DNA from 2 places in the Cupriavidus sp. 94F1 genome. Region 1 is predicted to be linked to the other one. Evidence: predicted binding sites of a transcription regulator. Region 1 holds the regulator's gene; the other holds the start of a gene.
What was found. Region 1 encodes FNR, which switches genes on or off when oxygen is low (the NO sensors DNR and NnrR bind a similar motif). Its sites were predicted from a motif close to TTGATNNNNATCAA; they were not measured.

Region 1 (3,284 bases):
GGCACGCTCCCCAGATCAGGAATGCGGCCCCAGCGGCGCCCCGAGCAATGGTGCGGCGCGATACCGTGGTTCCGTCGATTGTATGGCATTCCCGGCCCCGCCCGCAACCCGCCCTTGTGGCCGATTCAGAACACCACGCAAAAGCCGTGTTGGGCCAGCGTGTCCGGGAGCCAGATCGACCGGGCCACGCCGAGCACGCCGAAGCCGATCACCAGCAGCCCCGACGCGACCCGCACCACAGGTTTGCGCGAGAGTTGCCGCAGGTACCCCGACAGCCCGGAGATCACCAGCAGGTTGGGCAGCGTGCCGAGCCCGAACGCGCCCATCACCAGCGCGCCCGACACCGCGTTGCCTGCCAGCAGTGCCAGCGCCAATGCGCCATAGATCATTCCGCAAGGCACCAGCCCCCAGGCCAGACCCATACCGTATCGGCGCAACAGCGGCGTTGCGCGACGCTCGCCACGTAGCCGCACCGGCAGTCGGGCGGTCATGGCCCGCGCACGCTGCACCACGTGCACGGCGGCCAGAGAGGCGAGCCGCTCGATCCAGTCGGAACGCATCACGCGTCCACGCAACAGCCACACACCGGTGAGTACCAGCATCATGCTGCCCCCGGCATAAAGCCATCGCTGCAATGGCAGATACTCCTGCCGCCACGCCGTCGCACCGACAGCACCCATCACCGCACCCAGCAGCATGTATGTCGTGATGCGGCCTGCATGCATGATGCACAGCGCAGTCCACCACTGACGAGCGGTACGGTGTATGACAATTGCCACATCGCGGTGCTGTTTCTGCTCCGCGGCAATAGCAATTCCTCCACACATGGCCGCGCAATGCATGCCACCGAGCAATGCCATCAGAAAAACGCTTAAAAGCACACCAAAAGGCAACTGTTCCTCGCTTCTGCGTCACATGACGCTGTAAAATGCCTGCATCGCGCCCTCGCTGCAAGCGCATTCATAACGAGCACTTCAATTGTTGACTTCCATTCCCGTCACCGAGATGTCGCCCCGTTGCTCAACGTGTGCCATGGGCCAGCTTTGCCTGCCCGTGGGCATGTCGCAACAAGACCTGGCGAAGATGGACACGCTCGTGCAGGAACGCGTGCGTGTTCACAAGGGCGAAACGCTTTACCGCATGGGCGAACCGCTCAATGCGGTCTACGCCATTCGCTTTGGCACACTGAAGACGCACGTCACGATGGAAGACGGGCGCACACAGATCACGGGCTTCCATCTGCCCGGTGAAGTCATCGGCCTCGATGGCCTCAGCGAGATGCAGCACGCCTCCGACGCCACCGCGCTGGAAGACGCCGAAGTCTGCGTCGTACGCTACGACGACCTGCAATCGCTGTCGAGCATCCTTCCCTCGCTGCAAGGCCAGTTCCTGCGCCTGATGAGCAAGGAAATCTCGCAGGACCAGGTCATGCTGATCACGCTCGGATCGATGCGCGCCGAAGAACGTTTGGCTGCGTTTCTCGTCAACATGTCCGAGCGTCTGTCGGCGCGCGGTTATTCGTCCACCGAGTTCGTGCTGCGCATGAGCCGCGAGGAAATCGGCAGCTACCTGGGCCTGAAACTCGAGACCGTCAGCCGCCTGTTCTCGCGCTTTGCCGAAGCAGGCCTGATCCAGATTCGTCAGCGACATGTGAAGCTCGTCGATATGGCAGGCATCAAGCAGGTGTACAGCCGGTCCTGCTGAAAGCCAGGGCCACGCATCACGACAAAGGCCGCGCCGGAGCCATCCAGCGCGTCCTTTCTGTTTGCAGCGCCTGTTCTGCATTGCTATTCGAGTTCATCGGTGTCGCTGAGCTTCACCGGCATCGTGTACAGCGTGAGCCCGCTGGACAACGCGCAGAACAACCACGCGACCAGGAAGCCAACGGTGTAGATCGCCTGCCGGGAAGCTTCTACCGGTTGTCCGAAGAAGCTGAGGTCTCCGGGATCCACCACCGAGAACACCACCGCCGTGGCCGCACCGCCCATCAGAAACGCCGGCCATAGCACCCACATCAGCCAGCGCAGTCTCATGGGCGCCTCGCAGCGGGTTCAGCGCGATCGGCACCGGCCTTCTCGACCACTAGTCCGTGGCGCGTGGCATCGTTCACCGGCACATCGGCATGGGTGTTTGCCAGCCAGATCGTGATACCGCAAGCGACCATCGCCAGCAGCGGACCACTCATCAAAATCCAGGGCCATGGCTCCCTGTACCAGGGCTTTGCGGGGTGTTGGGTCATTGCGCTCTCCTATTGGCATTCGTCCCGGCTCACCATCCGTGACAGCATCACAGATCGCGAGGCACGATGAAACTCGTGCTTTGCCGGATATCCACTTTCCGATCGGTTTCGGTCTCGGCGGTGACCGTCACCTCGATCTTGTGCGTACCCTGCTTCGCATCGTCGATCGGCACACGAATCCGGATCGGCAGCAGCCGGTTCGACGTGGGCGACAGCGATTCCGCGCCATGGTCGTACTCCACGACCATGCCCTGCAACGCGTCGCTCTGCGCCTGCACGTGAAACTTCATCGGCGCCTCGGTGGCGTTGATCAGTTGCAGCCGGTACACGTTTTCGATCCAGCGCCCTTCCACTTCGCGCCCGAGCGCGCCACGATCGCGAATGATGTCGACCTTGAGCGGCGCGCGCATGGCCAGCGATGTGACGAAGCCTGCCGTCAAGGCGAGCCAGATCGCCGTGTAGACAATCGTGCGCGGACGCATCAGCCGCTTGCGGGCGTCCGATGCCGACAGCTTCTTGCGCATCGCGTTTTCCGATGTGTACCGGATCAACCCGCGCGGATACTCCATCTTGTCCATGACCTGGTCGCAGGCGTCGATGCACGCGCCGCAGCCGATGCACTCGTACTGCAGGCCGTCGCGGATGTCGATCCCGGTCGGACACACCTGTACGCAGATGCTGCAGTTCACGCAGTCGCCCAGGCCAGCCGCGTGGTGGTCCGCCTTGCGCGACCGGCTGCCGCGCGGTTCGCCACGGCCCACGTCATAGGTCACGACGTAGGTGTCGCGGTCCACCATCACGCTCTGGAAGCGCGCGTACGGGCACATGTACTTGCACACCTGCTCGCGCATGAACCCGGCGTTGCCCCACGTGGCAAACGCATAGAACAGCATCCAGAACGCCTGCCACGGACCGAGGGTCCAGTGCAGGACCTCGCCGCCCAGTTCGCGGATCGGTGCGAAATAGCCGATGAACGTAAAGCCCGTCCACAGCGCGATCAGGATCCACAGCGCGTGCTTGGTCGCCTTGAGACGAATCTTGCGCA
Region 2 (3,284 bases), on a different contig from region 1:
GGCGGTCTCGTCGATTGCGGGACCGCTGGTGGGCGGCTGGGTGTCCGACCACATGTCGTGGCGCTGGCTGTTCTGGATCAACGTGCCGCTGGGCCTGCTGGCGATGGCCATGTGCTATCGCGGACTGGCGCACCTGCGTGCCCGGGGCGGCCGGCCGCAGGTGGACTGGCTGGGCGCCAGCCTGCTGGCGGTCGCCATCGTCGCCTTTCTGCTGGCGATGAGCTGGGCGGGCGAGGCCTTCGACTGGATCTCGCTGGAAATGGGCGGCCTGCTTTTGCTGACGCTGGTGGCCGTGGCGCTGCTGGCCTGGCAGGAACGGCGCGCCGCCGATCCGATGCTGCCGCCGCGCCTGTTCGCCAACCGCGCCTATGTGATGGGCGTGGGCGCCTCGTCGCTGGCTGCGCTCAACATCTTCCTGTGCATCTTCGCGCTGCCGCTGCACTTCCAGCTGGTGCGTGATGCCGATGCCTCGACGTCGGGCCTGCTGGTGGTGCCGTTCCTGCTGTCCACGGTGGCCGGCAACTTCGTGGTGGCGTGGCTGGCGCCTCGCCTGGGCCGCATGCGCGAGATACTGACCGGCGGCTACGTGGCCGCCGCCGTGGGGCTGGTGTCGCTGGCCACGGTCACGGCCGCCGTGCCCACGACGCTGGTACTGGTGGCGATGACGATTGCCGGCATCGGCCTGGGCATGTCGATGGTGGGCACGCTGATTTCGGTGCAGAACGCGCTGGAGCGCCGCGACATGGGCGCCGGCACCGGCGCGCTGCTGGTGATCCGCGCGCTGGGCAGCGCCCTGGGCGGCGCACTGGCCGGCACGCTGCTGGCGATGGAATTCCGCGACGCGCTGGCGCGCTCGGGCGTGAACCAGGCGCTGGACCTGGGCTCGCTGCGCCATGGCAGCGAGGCGATGGCCCATCTGTCGCCGGCCGTGCACCAGGTGCTGGCGGGCGGCGTGGAATCGGGCTTTCACATGATCTTCGCGGCGGGCGCGGTCGCGGCCATCATCGCGCTGGTCATCGTGCGACGCATGCCGGACCTGGAACTGCGCAGCAGCGTGACCGAACACGCGGCCAAGATTCACATGGATTGAAGGTGGTCCGGGGCCGGCGGCGCCTGTCGCTGCCGCCGCGCGTCATGACGCGAATCGCCCGAGAGCGTAGACTTTGCTGCACTAAAGGAAACCGGAGCCCGTACCCATGTCTCGCGAACGCACCCTGGCAACTGCAGTCCACATGGACCGGATGCGGCAACACCTCCAGCGCACCGCCCTGCTGGGCGCGTTGAGCCTGGCCGCCGCGGCCGCCATGCTGCCGCACCCTGCCCGCGCGGCAGACAAGTCTGCCACGGTGTCGGCACAGCCGGCCGGCAACTGCCCGGCTTCGCTGAATTTCCGTTTCCCGCGTCTGCAGGACGAATCGCCCCAGAACCTGTGCCAGTACGCCGGCAAGGTCGTGCTGGTGGTCAATACGGCCAGCTATTGCGGCTTCACGCCGCAATACGAAGGCCTGGAGGCGCTTTACGCCAAGTACCGCGAGCGCGGCCTGGTGGTACTGGGCTTCCCGTCGAACGACTTCTCGCAGGAGCCCGGTTCGGCGAAGGAAATTTCGGACTTCTGCTACAACACCTACGGCGTCAAGTTCCCGATGCTCGGCAAGTCCCACGTGCGCGGCGGCGAAGCCAATCCGATGTACGTGTTGCTGACGAAGGAAACCGGCACCGCGCCGAAGTGGAATTTCTACAAATACCTGATCGACCGCAAGGGCCAGGTCGTGGGCAGCTACAACAGCATGGTCAAGCCCGACGACAAGCAGTTCGTGGCCAAGATCGAAGAGTTGCTGTCCACGCGCTGAATGGCCCCGCCGCCGGTGCCCGTCCGGCTTTTTCGGCCGCTTTCCAGGATTTTTGATTCACATCAATTGAAAACCTCGCGCAACTGAGTACTTTCGCCGCTTAAAAATAACCACAAGCGGTTGAGGGAGTCATGAGCAAGGTGCTTTACGAATGCAACGGGCATGTCTGCCTGGCGTTTACGGACCTGGTCGACGATACGCATGGCGATGCGGTGCAGAGCAACCAGTTCCTGGTGGTCAATCACGGGCACGCGGCCCTGATCGATCCGGGCGGGCAGATGACCTATAGCGAGCTGTACATGACGATCAGCCGCTATTTCCCGCCCAAGCAACTCGATTACGTACTGGCGTCGCACGCCGATCCCGACATCGTGGCGTCGGTGGGGCGCTGGCTGACGGCGTCCGACAGCCGCGTGCTGATCTCCGAGGTCTGGGCGCGCTTCCTGCCGCATTTCTGCCAGACCGGCAAGACCGCCGGGCGCATTGTCCCGATTCCCGATGCGGGCATGGTGGTGCCGCTGGGCAAGTCGTCGATCATGGCCGTGCCGGCCCATTTCCTGCATTCCGAGGGCAATTTCCAGTTTTTCGATCCGATCAGCAGGATCCTGTTCTCGGGCGATCTCGGGGCGTCGATGACCTCGACGGAAGACGCGCGCGGCGACGTGACCGATTTCGATGCCCACGCGGCCCGCATGCTGGGGTTCCACCGCCGCTACATGAGCGGCAACAAGGCCTGCCGGCTGTGGGCGGCCATGGCGCGCACGCTCGATATCCAGTGCATCGTGCCGCAGCACGGGCCGTCGATCCGGGGGCGCCAGATGGTGGCGCGGTTCATCGACTGGGTCGAGCAGCTCCAGTGCGGGCTGGATCTGGTCGACGCCAGTCACTATCAGGTGCCCACGCAGGTCCTGCGCTGAACCCGCGGGCGGCGCCGTCAGTCGCGCACCAGGCCTTCGGCACGCATTGCCGCCTGCACGGCCGGGCGCGCGGCCACGCGCGACAGATATTCCTGCAGCTTCGGGTACGCATCGAGCTTCAGGTGCAGCAGCCGGGCCCAACTGACGATCGTGAAGCAGTACGCATCGGCCACGCTGAACTGGTTGCCCAGCAGGTAATCGCGCGACGCCAGGTGTTGGTCCAGTTCGCCAAAACGCTTGTGCAGCTTGGCCTTGCAGGCCTCGACGGTGCTGGCGTCGGTTTCCTTGTGCCACAGCCACGGGCTGAACACCTTGTGCAGTTCGGTGGAGATCAGCGTCAGCCAGCCCACGGCCTCCAGCCTGGCCTGGCTGCCGGGCGCCGGCAGCAGGTTGCGTGCCGGCACCATGTCGGCGATGAACTGGAGCAGGGCGGACGCCTCGCTGTGGCGCGACCCGTCATCGAGCTGCAGCAGTGGCACATAGCCGCGCGGGTGGATGGCGTAGTAGTCGTTGGTGC

Region 2: a site for FNR is predicted at 1,903-1,916, ahead of AC3FJ6_RS09230 (oxygen-binding di-iron domain-containing protein). Genes of this name have one in related genera too.

Annotation. Positions count from the first base shown of each region.
Region 1 covers NZ_JBYOJT010000001.1:105,846-109,129, forward strand. The annotation lists gene AC3FJ6_RS00475 (sulfite exporter TauE/SafE family protein) at 126-893, opposite strand; gene fnr (fumarate/nitrate reduction transcriptional regulator Fnr) at 979-1,704, shown strand; gene AC3FJ6_RS00485 (hypothetical protein) at 1,788-2,033, opposite strand; gene AC3FJ6_RS00490 (hypothetical protein) at 2,030-2,239, opposite strand; gene ccoG (cytochrome c oxidase accessory protein CcoG) at 2,287-3,284, opposite strand, start outside.
Region 2 covers NZ_JBYOJT010000003.1:321,735-325,018, reverse strand. The annotation lists gene AC3FJ6_RS09240 (MDR family MFS transporter) at 1-1,090, shown strand, start outside; gene AC3FJ6_RS09235 (glutathione peroxidase) at 1,233-1,850, shown strand; gene AC3FJ6_RS09230 (oxygen-binding di-iron domain-containing protein) at 1,982-2,767, shown strand; gene gstA (glutathione transferase GstA) at 2,785-3,284, opposite strand, start outside.